One region of the Thiocapsa sp. C2-2m genome, then DNA from elsewhere that is predicted to be linked to it. Evidence: predicted binding sites of a transcription regulator. Region 1 holds the regulator's gene; the other holds the start of a gene.

The links. The regulator FNR, encoded in region 1, switches genes on or off when oxygen is low (the NO sensors DNR and NnrR bind a similar motif). The targets are predictions, from matches to a motif close to TTGATNTANATCAA.
Region 2: a site for FNR is predicted at 2,727-2,740, ahead of AADX97_RS02045 (ribonucleoside triphosphate reductase). Genes of this name have one in related genera too.

Annotation. Positions count from the first base shown of each region.
Region 1 is NZ_JBBWVD010000001.1:185,106-193,339, forward strand. Features, by position in the region: gene ispD (2-C-methyl-D-erythritol 4-phosphate cytidylyltransferase) at 1-287, opposite strand, end outside; gene ftsB (cell division protein FtsB) at 284-592, opposite strand; gene eno (phosphopyruvate hydratase) at 654-1,931, opposite strand; gene kdsA (3-deoxy-8-phosphooctulonate synthase) at 2,157-2,993, opposite strand; gene AADX97_RS00830 (CTP synthase) at 2,990-4,633, opposite strand; gene AADX97_RS00835 (sulfur globule family protein) at 4,960-5,352, shown strand; gene fnr (fumarate/nitrate reduction transcriptional regulator Fnr) at 5,514-6,272, shown strand; gene dnaQ (DNA polymerase III subunit epsilon) at 6,476-7,198, opposite strand; gene rnhA (ribonuclease HI) at 7,387-7,818, opposite strand; gene AADX97_RS00855 (class I SAM-dependent methyltransferase) at 7,811-8,234, opposite strand, start outside.
Region 2 is NZ_JBBWVD010000002.1:150,234-158,467, forward strand. Features, by position in the region: gene AADX97_RS02045 (ribonucleoside triphosphate reductase) at 1-2,639, opposite strand, end outside; gene miaB (tRNA (N6-isopentenyl adenosine(37)-C2)-methylthiotransferase MiaB) at 2,947-4,323, shown strand; gene AADX97_RS02055 (PhoH family protein) at 4,338-5,336, shown strand; gene ybeY (rRNA maturation RNase YbeY) at 5,333-5,869, shown strand; gene AADX97_RS02065 (HlyC/CorC family transporter) at 5,841-6,746, shown strand; gene AADX97_RS02070 (ribonuclease T(2)) at 6,846-7,874, shown strand; gene AADX97_RS02075 (23S rRNA (adenine(2030)-N(6))-methyltransferase RlmJ) at 8,115-8,234, opposite strand, start outside.

The DNA.
Region 1 (8,234 bases):
CCCAGTGCATCGAGCGCATTCAGGACCGAATGGCAGCGCTCGGCGCCGCCGTGCGCGCGGGTCACCTTGGGATGCTCGGCATAGGCCGTCGCGGCCCAGTAGCGATCGGTCGGGTCCAGTGCAACCACGACGCCCCGGATCCGCACGTCGGCCACGAAGAGATCCAACGCATGATCGATCACCGCACGACCGGCGAGATCCAGGTATTGCTTAGGCGTCGCACTGCCCATGCGGCGCCCCACCCCGGCTGCCGGAAGCACGGCCCACAAGGCGGAAATCGATCTCATCGCTTGGTCTCCGCCGGTGTGCTCTCCGGGCGTTTGCGCTCGATCACCTGAATGAAGATCTCGCCCGGCTTGATCATCCCAAGATCGCGACGCGCGCGCTCCTCCAATGCCTCGACCCCTTCGCGCAGGTCCATCACTTCGGCTTGGAGCTCCTGATTGCGTGCGCGCAGACGCACCAGCTCCTCGTCCTGAGCCGCGATCTCGTTCTTGAGCCCGTGCACCTCGGCCAAGCTCCCCTCGCCGACCCACAGCCGAAACTGCAGGCCGGCCAGCAAGAGGATCAGCACGAGGATCAGGAGTCGCATGGAGGGTGTCTTGAGTGTCCGCAGCAGGGGACGGAGACGCCCGACCTCCGTCCGCCAACCCTCAAAGCCACTTAAAGGCAGAGCGACCCGCATAGGTGGCCTCGTCGCCCAACTGGTCTTCGATCCGCATCAGCTGGTTGTACTTGGCGACCCGGTCGGAGCGCGACAAGGAGCCGGTCTTGATCTGGCCCGTGCCGGTCGCGACGACCAGATCGGCGATCGTGGTGTCCTCGGTCTCGCCCGAGCGGTGTGAGACGACGGCGGTGTAGCCGGCGGCGTGGGCCATGGCGATCGCCTCCAATGTCTCGGTCAGGGTGCCGATCTGATTGACCTTGATCAGGATAGAGTTGGCAATGCCCTTGTCGATACCTTCCTGCAGGATCTTGGTGTTGGTGACGAAGAGGTCGTCGCCGACGATCTGGACCTTGCCCCCGAGACGTTCGGTCTGGCGCTTCCAGCCGTCCCAGTCGCCCTCGGCCAAGCCGTCCTCGATGGTGATGACGGGGTACTGATTGACCCAGCCGAGCAGAAGATCAGTCATTCCGTCGGAGTCGAGCGTGCGGCCTTCGCCCTTGAGATGATATTTGCCGTCGGCGTAAAACTCGGACGCCGCGACGTCCATCCCGAGATAGATGTCCGAGCCGGCCTTGAATCCCGCCTTGTGGATCGCCTCGAGGATCGCCTCGATCGCCGCCTCGTTGGAGGGCAGGTCGGGGGCAAAACCGCCTTCGTCGCCGACACCTGTGGTCAGACCGCGCCCGTGCAGCACGGACTTGAGCGCATGAAAGACCTCGGCACCGTAACGTACCGCCTCGCGGATGCTGGGTGCGCCGACCGGCAGGATCATGAACTCCTGGAAGTCCACGCTGTTGTCCGCGTGCTCGCCGCCGTTGATGATGTTCATCATGGGCACGGGCAGACGATAGGGGCCGGCCGACAGAGACATGAAGAGCGGCAGCGCCTTTTCTTGGGCGGCGGCATGCGCGGCGGCGATCGAGACGCCGAGCAGTGCGTTGGCGCCGAGACGCGCTTTATTGTCGGTCCCGTCGAGCGCGATCATGGCGCGATCGAGGGCGGCTTGGTCGCCGACATCCATACCGACGACCGTGTCGCGCAGCTCGCCTTGGATGTTGGCGACGGCGGTCAGGACGCCCTTGCCATTGAACCGGGAGCGATCGCCGTCGCGCAGCTCGAGGGCCTCGCGCGAGCCCGTCGAGGCACCGGACGGCACGATGAAGCGGCCGATCGCACCGTCGGCCGTGATGACATCGGCCTCGACTGTGGGGTTACCGCGGGAGTCCAGAACCTCGCGGGCGCGAACATCGACGATAGCGGACATGGCATGTCTCTCCAAAAACAAGAACGGAGCGATTCTTCAAGGGAATCGCGTGGGTATATAGACCGAGCGGGGAGTCTCGCGTCGATCGGTCCGCCGCAGGCACGCGTCCGATCGCGTTGTTCGATTCAAACCGGCTCAGGCAGGGCGAGCCCGGACGCGGACACGATCGATCACGCGGGGACACATAGGCTCGCCGGCCATGCCGACTGCGGCCTCAAGCCGATCTCAAAGCGCTTGCTCCGCGAAACCTGCCAATTTCACCAGTCGGTCGATCTGAACTAGGGTTTCGAGTAGGGCGCGCATCTTGTCCAACGGCCAGGCGTTCGGGCCGTCGCTCAGGGCCACATCGGGATTCGGGTGGGTCTCCATGAAGAGACCGGCGATGCCGACGGCCACCGCGGCGCGGGCCAAGACCGGGACGAATTCACGCTGACCGCCGGAACGATCGCCCTGCCCGCCCGGCAGCTGTACCGAATGGGTGGCATCAAAGACGACCGGGCAGCCCGTCTCGCGCATCACCGAGAGCGCGCGCATATCCGAGACCAGGTTGTTGTAGCCGAAGGAGACGCCGCGCTCGCAGACCATGATCTGCTCGTTGCCGGTCGCGCGTGCCTTCTCGACGACATGGCGCATGTCCCAGGGGGCGAGGAACTGACCCTTCTTGATGTTCACGGGCTTGCCCTGGCTGGCGACCGCTTGGATGAAATTGGTCTGGCGACAGAGAAAGGCCGGGGTCTGGAGGACATCCACCACATCCGCGACCTCGCCCAGCGGCGTGTCTTCGTGCACGTCGGTCAGGATCGGAACGCGGATACGCTCGCGCACGCCCTCCAGGATCGCCAGCCCCTGCGCCAGCCCGAGACCGCGGAAGCTGCCCGAGGAGGATCGGTTGGCCTTGTCGAAGGACGACTTGTAGATGAAGGGGATTCCCAGATCGTCGGTCATCTCCTTGAGCGCGCCGGCCGTCTCCTCGGCCAGTCCAGCGCTCTCGATCACGCAGGGACCGGCGATCAGAAAGAGCGGGCGATCCAGCCCGACATCGAAACCGGGGAAGAGGATCATGCGAGGGTATCCTGCACCAAGTGACGCCGCGTGAGCGCGGCGCGAACGAAGCCGCAGAAGAGCGGATGACCGTCGCGCGGGGTCGAGGTGAACTCGGGATGGAACTGGCAGGCGATGAACCAGGGATGGTCCGGGATCTCGATGATCTCCACCAGCCGGTTGTCGAGCGACCAACCGGAGAAACGCATCCCGGCGTCTTTCATGACGTTCAGATAGCAGATGTTGAACTCGTAGCGATGACGATGGCGCTCGCGGACCTGCGGCTTGCCGTAGACATTGCGCGCAAGGCTGCCGGGCTCCAGACGGCAGTTCTGGCCACCCAAGCGCATCGAGCCGCCCAGATCCACGCCCTCGTCACGGGTCTCGATCCGCCCGCGCTCGTCGCGCCACTCGGTGATGAGCGCGATCACGGGATGGGGCGTCCGGCGATCGAACTCGGTGCTGTGCGCGCCATCCAGGCCGGCGACGTGACGCCCGTACTCGATGACGGCGACCTGCATCCCCAGACAAATCCCGAGATAGGGGATGCGGTGCTCGCGTGCGTATCGGGCCGCCTGGATCTTGCCTTCGATCCCGCGCTCGCCGAACCCGCCCGGGACCAGGATGGCGTCGAGCCCATCGAGACTGTCGGTCCCCTCCTGCTCAATCACCTCCGAATCCGTATAGACGATCTCGACCTTGGTCTTGGTGTGCACGCCGGCATGGGCCAACGCCTCGGAGAGCGATTTGTATGCCTCGGTGAGGTGCATGTACTTGCCGACCATGCCGACACGGACGACCTGCTCGGGGTGATCGAAACCTTCCAGGACGCGATCCCATTCGGACAGATCCGCCTCTGGGGCCTCGATCCGGAACTGGCGCACCACCAGCTCGTCGAGCTTCTGGTCGTGCAGCAAGCGCGGGATGCGGTAGATATTGTCCGCATCCACCGCCGAGATGACCGCGTCCTCGGTCACATTGGTGAAGAGCGCGATCTTGCGCCGCTCCTCGTCCGGCAGGTGCTTCTCCGCCCGACACAAAAGGATGTCCGGCTGGATACCGATGGAGCGCAGCTCTTTGACCGAGTGCTGCGTGGGCTTGGTCTTGATCTCGCCGGCGGTGCGGATATAGGGCACCAAGGTTAAATGCATGAAGAGCGCGTTCTCGCGCCCCTCCTCCACCCGCATCTGGCGGATCGCCTCGAGGAAGGGCAAGGATTCGATGTCGCCCACGGTGCCGCCGATCTCGACCATGGCCACGTCGGCGCCCTCGGCGCCCAGACGGATCGCCTGCTTGATCTCGTCGGTGATGTGCGGGATGACCTGGACCGTCCGCCCGAGATAGTCGCCGCGCCGCTCCTTGCGGATGACGCTCTCGTAGATCTGCCCGGTCGTGAAGTTGTTGTTGCGACCCATCGGGGTGCGCAGGAAGCGCTCGTAGTGGCCGAGATCCAGGTCGGTCTCCGCCCCGTCGTCGGTCACATAGACCTCGCCGTGCTGGAACGGACTCATGGTGCCCGGATCCACGTTGATATAGGGATCGAGCTTGATCATGGTCACCCGCAGGCCGCGAGCCTCCAACAGCGCCCCGAGAGACGCCGACGCGATGCCTTTACCGAGCGACGAGACAACACCGCCGGTGATGAAGATGAACTTGGTCATGGGGGTCGAGGAGGCAGTCGAGGGCGATGGCCCGTATCCGCCGACACGCTACCAAAATCCCCGGATCCGCTCAACGGGGATACAGGCGCGCGCTGACCCGAGCACTCGGGACGACCATCGCACGCCCGAACCCTGCCGCCGGCCCCGGGCCGGCCCCGGCAAACTTCACAAAATCCAGAGATCTGGGTATATTTGACGGCGTTTCGCAAGTCACGAAACACACCCTCTCGGCGCTGCCGGCGCTCGTCAGGATCGGGCGGCGTCGCAGCGGCCTTGATCGATGTTGTTGATGATGAATGTCAAATGTCAATAGAGGAGCGTCAACGATGCATCAAACAGCGAAATTGTTGAGTGCCGCCGTAATCGCAGGCGCCGCCGCCTTCGCCGTGAGCCCGGCCCAGGCGTGGTGGGGACCGGGTTGGGGCGGTCCGGGCTACGGCGGCTACGGGCCCGGTTATGGCTCCGGTCTCGGCGACTTGTTCGGCGACATGCTCGGCGACGGCTGGGGCGACTTCAACATGAACATGAGCGGCGGCGGTCGCGGCTACGGACGTGGTCGCGGCTACGGACGCGGCTACGGTTACGGCTATCCAGGCTACGGTTACGGTTACCCCGGCTACGGCTATGGCTATCCGGGTTACGGCACCCCCTACTACGGCGTGCCGTATGCTGCGCCCTACGCCGCGCCCGCTGCCCCCGCGACCGGCGAAGCGAAGTAAGCCGAACGCCGATTCGTCAGGCTCGCGTCAAGGCCGCGCCCGCGAGGGCGCGGCCTTTTCTTGCGGGTTCAGGTCGACCCGATGACAAGAAGATAATCTTCGCTTGATCCAGATCAAACGACGGTTCAAAATCAGGCGATCGAAGATTGTGGGGCGATGCTGTGAGCCATCATAAAGTCATCTCGTTGGAGACCATTCGCATCGCCTGCAGGAACTGCTCCCTGTCGTCGCTCTGTTTGCCGATGGGCCTTGCACCGGACGATGTGGAGCGACTCGACGAGATCGTAAAGCGAACACGACCGCTTCACCGGGGTGACTTTTTGTTTCGCGACGGGGACCGATTTCGTTCGCTCTATGTTGTGAAGACCGGCTCCGTGAAGACCTTTGCCCCCAGCCCCGAGGGCGGCGAGCAGGTGCTGGGTTTTCATCTTCCGGGCGAGGTGATCGGGTTGGATGCGATCGACAAGGACATCCACGCCTGCTCGGCCAAGGTGCTCGAGACATCCGCCATCTGCGAGATCCCTTTCACCCGGCTCGAAGAGCTCACGGCGACCATTCCAAGTCTTCAGCATCAGATGTATCGGCTGCTCAGCAAAGAGATCGGGCACGACACGGACATGCTCTTGCTCCTCGGTAAAAAGAACGCCGAAGAGCGGCTCGCCGCCTTCCTGCTTAGCCTGTCCAAGCGACTGCACAAACGCGGATTGTCCGCGACCGACTTCTATCTGAGCATGTCCCGACACGAGATTGGTAACTACCTGGGTCTCGCCGTCGAGACCGTCAGCCGACTCTTCACGCGTTTCCAGGACGATGGCCTGATGAACGTCGACCGCAAGCACATTCAGTTGCTCGACGTGGACACGCTGGAGTCGCTGGTGGGCGGCGCCGGGCAGAATCGGCGCCAACAGCAGCAGAGCTAAACTGCGCCCGCTGCGGCTTTGGGATGCTCGTCGGACTGGATCTGCCCCGGAGCGATCGACAACCCTCGGAGTCGGCGCAGTTTAGGAAATTGAAACGATAAAATTCCAAACGGCGTCTCCGCCGAGACTGCGGGGTTCCAAAAGACCACACAGGATCTCGATGACGCATCTTGCGCCGGGCGCGGTTTAGACCGCGAGCGGTGTCATCCCTCGGCGCGAAGCCAAAGACAACCTTCGGCACTTGCCGCCTGGATCGCCGCGAGTCGCTCGGCGTGGGCGGCGAGCGCGGCCGGATCGGCCTGAGTCACCCGCAATCGCGGCCGACTCGGATCCAGTCGGCCGCGCTGCCGAGCGTTCGGCCCGGCATGAGACGGCGTCGCGAGATCCTCCCCGAGACTCAAGGCCACCTGCCCACCGGTCATGGCGAGATAGACATCCGCCAGGATCTCGGCATCGAGCAGAGCCCCGTGTAGGTCGCGATGGCGATGATCCACGCCGTAGCGCTTGCACAAGGCATCGAGGCTGTTGCGCTGCCCCGGATGGATGCGCCGAGCCATGAGTAGCGTATCCATCACCTCGCATCGATCCCCGATCCGCGGTACTTCGGCATTCCAGCCGGTAATCTCGCGATCGAGAAACCCGAGATCGAAGGCCGCGTTGTGAATGATCAGCTCGGCCCCTTCCAAATAGTCCAGGAAGCCCTCGGCGATCTCGGCGAAGCGCGGCTTGTCGGCGAGAAAGGCGTTGGTGATCCCGTGCACGTCGGAGGCGCCCGCATCGATCTGGCGATCCGGCTGAAGATAGCGGTGGAAGTTGTTTCCGGTCAGGCGGCGGTCGATCAGCTCGACACAACCGATTTCGATGATGCGATGGCCAGCCTGGGGGTCGAGACCCGTGGTCTCGGTATCGAGCACAATCTGTCTCATTTAAACCGCGTCCTAAGTGAAACCCGCCGCGTTGCAGGAAAGCAAATCCCCGAGGACTCCAAATGGCTCGTACCTGACGCGGTTTAAAGAGAAAAATTCCGATATCTGAATCGCGTCTGCGCCGAAGTCAGCCGAGTCACGCGACGCCGAGTCGACGCGAAGACCGCGCATGTCATGCCGGACGCGATTCAGCCCCCGATCCCGCGATTTGCCAGTCGGTCCGCACGCTCGTTCTCGGCATGACCGGCATGGCCCTTGACCCACTTCCAGCGCACCTGATGGCCGCCGATCGCGGTATCCAGACGCTCCCAAAGGTCGCGATTCTTCACGGGCTTGCGTTCGGCCGTCTGCCAGCCGTTGCGTTTCCAACGCGGCATCCATTCCTCGACCCCGCGTTTGACGTATTGAGAGTCGGTGACGATCTCCAGACAGGTCGGACGCTTCATGGTCTCCAGCGCCATGATGACCGCCATCAGCTCCATGCGGTTGTTGGTGGTCGCGCGCTCGCCGCCGCACAGCTCCTTCTCGACGTCGCCCCATCGCAACAGGACACCCCAGCCCCCGGGCCCCGGATTGCCCTTGCAGGCACCGTCGGTGTAGGCGCGCACGCAATCAGGCATGACCGGCCCTGCGTGTCGTCGGCTCCGCCGCACCGCCGCGCAACAGCGAGCGCCGCCCCCAAGCCGGGCGCAGCGGCGTCAAGGTAGCCACCCGCTTGACGGCCCGAATCAAATAGACACCGCCCAGAATCGGCCAGAGTCGCCGCCCCAAGGTGTCGAATGCCGCACAGCTCGGTCCCAAGGCGCGCCGGAACGGCGGCCGAAACATGATGTGCTCTCGAATCTCGATATCGAAACCCAACACGGACAACCGATCCTCGATCTGATAAGCGGTGCGGAAACGCCCGCACCAAGGCACCTGCGTCGCCGAACCGCGCAGCAGGGACCAAAGACCCCAGGCACTGAGCGCGTTGAAGCCCAGCACGATCACTCGACCCTCCGGGATCAGGACGCGCTCGACCTCGCGCAGCACCGCA
Region 2 (8,234 bases), on a different contig from region 1:
GTGCCGGCTTGGAGGATGTCCGGAAAGCGCTTCTTGTCCTCGCGGGCGAAGCGGTAGGTCGTGCCTTCAGCCGGTGTGGCCTCCAGGTTGTACATGTTGCCGGTCGATTCCTGAAACTCGACCATCCGAGTGCGAACATGATCCAGGATCCGGCAGGCCATGGAGTGACCCCATGCCGTCGTGATGTCCTCGTCATCGTCGGTGAAGTTGCGGATCAGCTCGTTGATCCCGTTCACGCCGATGGTCGAGAAATGGTTGCGCAATGTGCCGAGATACCGCTTGGTGTAGGGGAAGAGTCCGGCATCCATGTGACGCTGGATGACCTTGCGTTTGATCTCGAGACTGTTGCGCGAGAGGTCCAGGAGCCTGTCGAGCCGGGCCAGCAGCCCGGCCTCGTCGCCCCGGTGGGTAAAGCCGAGCCGCGCACAGTTGATGGTCACGACGCCGAGCGAGCCGGTCTGCTCGGCCGAGCCGAAGAGCCCATTGCCGCGCTTCAGAAGCTCGCGCAGATCCAACTGGAGCCGGCAGCACATGGACCGCACCATGTTCGGTGTCAGCTCGGAGTTCAGGAAATTCTGGAAGTAGGGCAGGCCATACTTCGCCGTCATCTCGAACAGATGCTCCGCGTTCTCGCTGTCCCACGGGAAATCGGTGGTGATGTTGTAGGTCGGGATCGGGAAGGTGAAGATCCGCCCCTTGGCATCGCCCTCGGTCATCACCTCGATATAGGCCCGATTGATCAGGTCCATCTCGGCCTGGAGATCGCCGTAAGTGAAAGCCTGCTCCACACCGGCGATCACCGGCACCTGCTCGCGCAGATCCTCGGGGCAGACCCAGTCGAAGGTCAGATTGGTGAAAGGCGTGTTGCCGGTGACGAAGGTCTTGCCGCGACGGCGTGCGACAAAGGTGCCGTTCCGGGTGGTCGGGCACCAGACCAGGCCCTTGTAAGGCTTGCGCTCGATGAGCTGGATATAGGTGTCGCGGTTGCGGATGATGTTGAGGACATGCACGCCGGAGTCTTTGCGCGTATCGACCGTGCTGCCGTAGCCGGCCAATGCGCACAACTCCTGCAGGGCATCGAGATTCTCCCGGTCGTTGGTGTAGATCCGGACGCGTCCGCTCTCCTCGACGCTGCCGTCGCCCTTCACGTAGGTGTCCAGGAAGAGTCGGATCTGCCGGACCGACAGGGTGCGGATGAATCCGGGAACACACTTGCGCTCGAGATACCCGAGCACGAAGTCGCTCGCGTCCCGGTTCAGACGATAGCGGCAGACGGGGACATTGGCGTAGGTCCCGGTGTGCTCGTAGCGATGCCAGCTCAGATCGAGCTCATGCAACAGCCACTCGATCTCGGCGGCGTCTTCGGGATTTCCAGTCGACTGATAGAGGGCCACCCGGCGGCGACCGTCGCTGAAGTCGAAATTGCCCTCGGCGACCACCCAGGCCATCAGCATCACGAGCTTGTCGTCGACCTCAAGCGTCGACGTGGTCTCCCAGGCATTGGGAACGATCACCGGGGACTTCAGCTCCGCAACGGTTTCGATGTCTTCCAGCACCCAGCGGTCGTCGCTGTTGAAGACCTTGCGCAGGATCTTGTGCCGTGGCGTGACCCATTGCTCCTGCGTGCGGTTGCGCAGGACGTACATGTCGCCGTCGAAGTCGTAGGCGGTAATCGCCAGCGGCTCCAGGTATTCAAGCTGATTGGTGCGCCAGTCGATTGTGGCGATCTTCTCGCCCGGGGCAATTTGGTCGTGTCGCTTCCAGCCGTTCTCGGTCAGGCACTCGGTCTCTTCGTCGACACACTGACAACCCCAGCGCGACGGCACATTCAGGTTGTAGATCAGCTCCTGGATCGCCTGCTTGACGTGCGGGTAATCCAGCCCGTCGACGCGCACGAAGGGCGCCATGTAGGTGTCGAAGCTGGAAAACGCCTGTGCGCCGGCCCACTCGTTCTGCAGCGTGCCGAGAAAGTTGACGATCTGCCCGATCGCCGAGGACATGTGCTTGGGGGGCCCCGCCTCGACCTTGCCCGGAACCCCGTTCAGCCCCTCGTTGAGCAGGGTGCGCAGCGACCAGCCGGCGCAGTAGCCGGAGAGCATGTCCAGATCATGGATATGGATGTCGCCGTCGCGATGGGCCTGGCCGATCTCGGGCGGGTACACGTGGCTCAACCAGTAGTTGGCGATCATCTTGCCCGAGGTGTTGAGGATCAGGCCGCCGAGCGAGTAGCCCTGATTGGCATTGGCCGCGACGCGCCAATCCGAGCGGTCGAGATACTCGTTGATGGAGCCGCCGACATCGACCAGTGTGCGATGCTCGTCGCGCAGCTTCTTGTGCTGCTCGCGATAGACGATGTAGCTGCGGGCGGTTTCGAAATGGTTGGCGCTGATCAGCGTCTGCTCGACGACATCCTGGATGCCTTCGATGTCGGGCAGGCGGTCGGCCCCGTAGCGATGCGCCAGCACCTTGACCACCTGCGCGGTCAGCAGACTCGCCTCGGGCGCACCGAACTCGCCGCTCGCCTGCCCCGCACGTTGGATTGCCGACTCGATCTTGGCAGCATCGAAACGCACCTCGACACCGTCGCGCTTGCGCACCCGCAAGGGCAGGGTCGACAGGTTGCTGTGCTGGTGTCCCATGGAGGCGTCTCTTGTCCGTTGCCACTATATCTTGTGGTGTGGACTATAACGCCAACTAGATGCTGTGTTGGAGAGTTTGAGGGGAAGTTGACCGGCGTCAACCCGGATGCATTCTCCGATTGCGCTCCGGGTCCCTCGGGCGCGCGCGTGCAGAACGATCGGCGTGCTTGACACCCGGTCACCGAAGCCCGAGGATCCCGATCTGAACGGTCGGGTCGCTCGACGGCCGGGGGTTGTCGATTGTTTCTCCTCACCCCATCAACTAGCCTAATGCGCGATCGCGCCCCTCTTCGTTCTCATGCCCTCGATGCCCCGCAAGCTTTTCATACAGACCCACGGCTGCCAGATGAACGAGTACGACTCCGCCCGCATGGCGGACGTCCTGCACGCGTCTTCGGGTCTCGAGCTGACGGAGCGCGCGGAAGACGCCGATGTCCTGCTGCTCAACACCTGCTCGATCCGCGAGAAGGCGCAGGAGAAGGTCTTCTCGCAGCTCGGGCGTTGGCGGGCATTGAAGCTCCAGAACCCCGACCTGGTGATCGGTGTCGGCGGTTGCGTGGCGAGCCAGGAGGGCGAGGCCATCCGTGCGCGTGCGCCCTATGTCGATATCGTGTTCGGACCCCAGACGCTGCACCGGTTGCCCGAGATGCTCAAAAATCTCGGTGAGCGACACGCCCCCCAAGTGGATGTGTCCTTCCCCGAGATCGAGAAATTCGATTGCCTGCCGACACCCCGAGCCGAAGGACCGACCGCCTTCGTCTCCGTGATGGAGGGCTGCTCCAAATACTGTACCTACTGCGTCGTGCCCTACACGCGCGGCGAGGAGATCAGCCGGCCCTTCGACGACGTGATCGCGGAGGTTGCCGCCCTGGCCGAGCAGGGCGTGCGCGAGGTTACCCTGCTAGGGCAAAACGTCAATGCCTATCGCGGCGCTTTGACCGACGAGGCGGGCGAGGGTGACGTCGCGGATCTTGCACTGCTGATCCGTTATGTCGCCGCGATCGATGGGATCGACCGTATCCGCTTCACCACCAGCCACCCGGTGGAGTTTTCGGACAGCTTGATCGATGTCTATGCGGATGTGCCGGAGCTCGTCGGCTTTGTGCACCTGCCGGTGCAGTCAGGCTCGGATCGGATCCTCGCCGCCATGAAGCGCGGGCACACGGCGCTGGAGTATCGCTCCAAGATCCGCCGGCTCCGGCAGGCCCGACCGGGGATCGGCATCTCCACCGACGTCATCGTCGGCTTTCCCGGCGAGACCGAGAGCGACTTTGCGGCGACCATGGATCTGGTCGAGGAGATCGGTTTCGATCAGAGCTTCAGCTTCATCTACAGCCGACGCCCCGGTACGCCTGCGGCCGACTACCCGGACGAGGTGCCGCTTGCCGATAAAAAGGCTCGCCTGGAACGGCTTCAGGCGCGCATCAACGACAATGCCCGACATTACAGCCAGGCGATGGTCGGCACCCTTCAGCGCGTCTTGGTCGAGCGGCCGTCGCGCAAGGATCCGTTGCAGCTTGCCGGTCGGACCGAAAACAACCGCGTGGTCAACTTCACAGGTGCGCCTGCGCTGATCGGCGATTTCGTCGATATCGAGATCACCGAGGCGCTCCCCAACTCGCTGCGCGGTCGTCTTGTCACCACCGCAGCGGTTCGGACGGCGATGAGCGGAATCGACGCTTGACTAATACCACTGCCGTGTCCACCCAACCGCACACACTGGACTTGGAGCTCGAGCCTGCCGACAACGTGCGGCTCGCCAATCTCTGCGGCCAGCTCGATCAGCACCTGCGTCAGTTGGAGCGCCGACTCGGCATCGAGATCAGCAATCGCGGCGTCAACTTCCGTCTGATCGGCGATCCCGAAGGGGTGCGCCTCGGCGAGCAGCTGCTCCGGGATCTCTATGTCGAGACCGCCGCCGAGATCCTCACGCCCGAGACGATTCATCTCTGGCTCCAGGAATCCGGGGCCGACGCGCTCTTGGAGTCGGCCGAGGATCGTCTGCCGGATGTCGTCATCAAGACCAAGCGCGGTCTGATAAGGGCGCGCGGACCCAACCAGCAGAGCTATCTCCACGCGATTCTCAAGCACGACATCAACTTCGGTGTTGGCCCTGCCGGCACCGGCAAGACCTATCTTGCAGTGGCCTGCGCCGTCGAGGCGCTCGAATCCGACAGCGTGCGCCGGCTCTTGCTGGTGCGACCGGCGGTTGAGGCGGGCGAGCGCCTGGGATTCCTGCCCGGCGATCTGGCCCAAAAGATCGATCCCTATCTGCGTCCGCTCTACGATGCACTCTTCGAGATGCTCGGCTTCGAGAAGGTCACCAAGCTGCTTGAGCGCAACGTCATCGAGGTCGCCCCGCTGGCCTACATGCGCGGGCGTACGCTCAACGACTCCTTCATCATCCTCGACGAGGCCCAAAACACGACGCCCGAGCAGATGAAGATGTTTCTGACGCGCATCGGCTTCGGCTCCACCGCGGTGATCACGGGCGACGTGACCCAGGTCGATCTGCCGCGCGGGCAGCCCTCGGGTCTGCGTCAGGCGGTCGAGATCCTGAAGGACGTCGAGGGCATCAGCTTTACCTTTTTCAATGCACGCGACGTGGTGCGCCATGCACTGGTTCAGCGCATCGTCACTGCCTACGACGCCTTCGAGCAGCCGGTTCCCTTGAGGGGACGAGCGCCGAAGGCATGATCGGCGATCGGCCCGTAACGCTGGATCTGGATCTCCAAATCGCCTGCGAGGCGACGGATCTCCCGGCCCCGGCCGATTTCGAGCGCTGGGCGTCCGCCGCCTTGGCCGGTCGGCGACAGCGTGCGGTACTGACGATCCGTTTGGTGGGCGCCGAGGAGGGCGCGGCCCTGAACGCAACCTATCGCGGGCGTGAAGGGCCGACCAATGTCCTTTCCTTTCCGTTCGACCTGCCGCCCGAGCTGGGGACCGGCCTGGATCCGCAGGATCCGATCGTCGACCTGCTTGGCGATCTCGTGATTTGCGCCGATGTGGTGCAGCGCGAAGCGCACGAACAGTGCAAGACCGCGCCGGCCCACTGGGCCCACATGGTGGTGCATGGCGTCCTGCATCTGCTTGATTACGATCACCTTACAGAGAACGATGCCGAAGAGATGGAAACCTTGGAATCAGGTATCCTCGGCGCCTTGGGATTTCCTTCACCTTACGAGGATCAAACAGCACACGATGACCACGACGACCAGCGATCGATCTAGCGAGGGCTCGCGTTCACGCAACTGGTTCGAACGGATTGGCCAGATGCTCGGGGGCGAGCCACAAGACAGGGAGCAGCTCTTGGAGGTGCTCAAAGATGCGAAGGAGCGCGAGCTCCTCGATACCGACGCCTTAAGCATGATCGAAGGCGTGTTGCAGGTCTCCGATCTGCGCGTGCGCGACATCATGATTCCACGCGCCGAGATGGTCTCTCTCAAGCGCGACGACCCGCTGGAAAAGATCCTTGAGATCGCCGTCAAGTCGGCGCATTCCCGTTTCCCCGTTACGGGCGACGACAAAGGAGAGGTCGTCGGCATCCTCCTCGCCAAGGACCTGCTGTCCTTCTGCCGAGAACACGTCGGACGCGCCTTCAACATCCGCGATCTGTTGCGTTCCGCGGTCTTCGTGCCCGAGAGCAAGCGCCTCAATGTTCTGCTCAAGGAGTTTCGTTCCAGCCGCAATCACATGGCGATCGTGATCGACGAGTACGGCAGCGCCGGCGGACTCGTGACCATCGAGGACGTGCTTGAGCAAATCGTCGGGGAGATCGACGACGAGCACGACTACGACGAAGGCCCCGGGATCTTCCGACGCGGCAAAAACGAGTTCAGTGCCAAGGCGCGCACGACCATCGAAGACTTCAACGCGTATTTCGGCAGCGACTTCTCGGACGAGGAGTTCGACACCATCGGGGGTCTGGTTGTCAACGCACTGGGCCATCTGCCCAAGAAAGGCGAGTCGGTCGAGCTCGGCCGGTTCCGCTTCACCGTAATGCGTGCGGACAGCCGGCGTGTTCACCTTATGAGTATCGAGGCGTTGGATTTCGCCGAAGACGCGCCTGATGTCTCGGAGGACGCCGCGCGACTATCCTCAAGCTGACGGCTGACGGCTGACGGCTGACGGCTGACGGCTGACGGCTGACGGCAGGAGGCAGGAGGCAGGAGGCAGGAGGCACGAGTGGCCAGGCAGGAACCAATGATGCCGAATCCCCCACGTCTGCGCAGATTTGTGCTGTCGGTGCTCGCGCTGCTGTGGTCGGCTGCACCCTCCGCCGAGCGCCTGGATGCCGTTCTGACCGCCGAGCAACCTTGCCCTGCGACGGTCTCGACCAAGCGCCCCGACAACCTGGGTCCAATCCATCTCGTCCCCGGCCAAGACTATGTGGTCGTCGGGACCAATCGAGCGGATCCGAGCCACTATCGACTCAGGTTCGAGAACGCGAACCCGAAGGAGCGCTGGGTCGAGATCCGATGCGGTCGTCTTGCCGACACCCCTGCGACCACTGCGGGCGAGGGCGCGCGCCAGTCGTCCGCCCCGCCGCCCCCGGCGTCATCGCGTGCGGGCTCGATGGAGCTCCAGCTCGTGCTTGCTGCCAGTTGGCAGCCCGCCTTCTGCGAGTTGCGCGGGACGCGTCCGGAATGCCGGGACCAGACGCCTGAGCGTGCGGATGCGCGGCGCTTCTCGCTGCATGGTCTCTGGCCTCAGCCCATCGGCAACAGCTATTGCGGTGTCGGCGAGCGCGAGCGGACACTCTCGAAATCAGGTCGGTGGCGCCTTCTGCCTGCGCTCGATCTGGATGCGACGACCCGCGTGCGCCTGGACGCGGTGATGCCGGGAACCCGGTCCGATCTGCAACGGCACCAGTGGGTCAAGCACGGGACCTGTTACGGGACGGATGCGGACACCTATTTCAACCATTCCATGCTGCTGCTCGAGCAGCTCAACGCCTCCGGCGTCCGTGCGCTGTTCGAGGAGAACATCGGCAAGCGTCTGACTGCGACCGGGGTGCGCGCCGCGTTCGACGATGCCTTCGGCAAGGGGGCCGGCGAGCGTGTCCGCCTGAGCTGTTCCGAGGGGCTGATCGAGGAGCTGCGGATCGGTCTGAAGGGCGTCGTCGAGGATACCGCCGACCTAGGCGCGTTGATCCTCGCCGCGCCTAAGCGCAGCCCGGACTGCCGCGGCGGATGGGTCGATCAGGTCGGCATCCAGGGCGCGCGCTCACGCTGATCGCTGAGGCAGCCAAGTAACGTGCCAAGGATAAGGCAGACACCGAATCCTTGTCCTTGTCCTTGTCGTAATCGTAATCGTAATCGTAATCGAGAACGACAACGACAACCCTGGAAAATGGTATTATCTCGTTGAATTATCAGGCGATTTCCGCAAAATTCCATAACCGTAGGTTGTGCTGACGATAGGAAGCACAACTTGCGCTGACGGTTGGTTGTGCCTCGCACGGCTCGGCACAACCTACGCCCTGTCGATCGTCCATGGAGGCACCGACCGGCCGGTCGCCTCCATCGCGAGCACCTCGGCGAGTCGCGGGAGCAGGTGCGCGAGCCGCTCTTCCAGGCGCCACGGCGGGTTGAG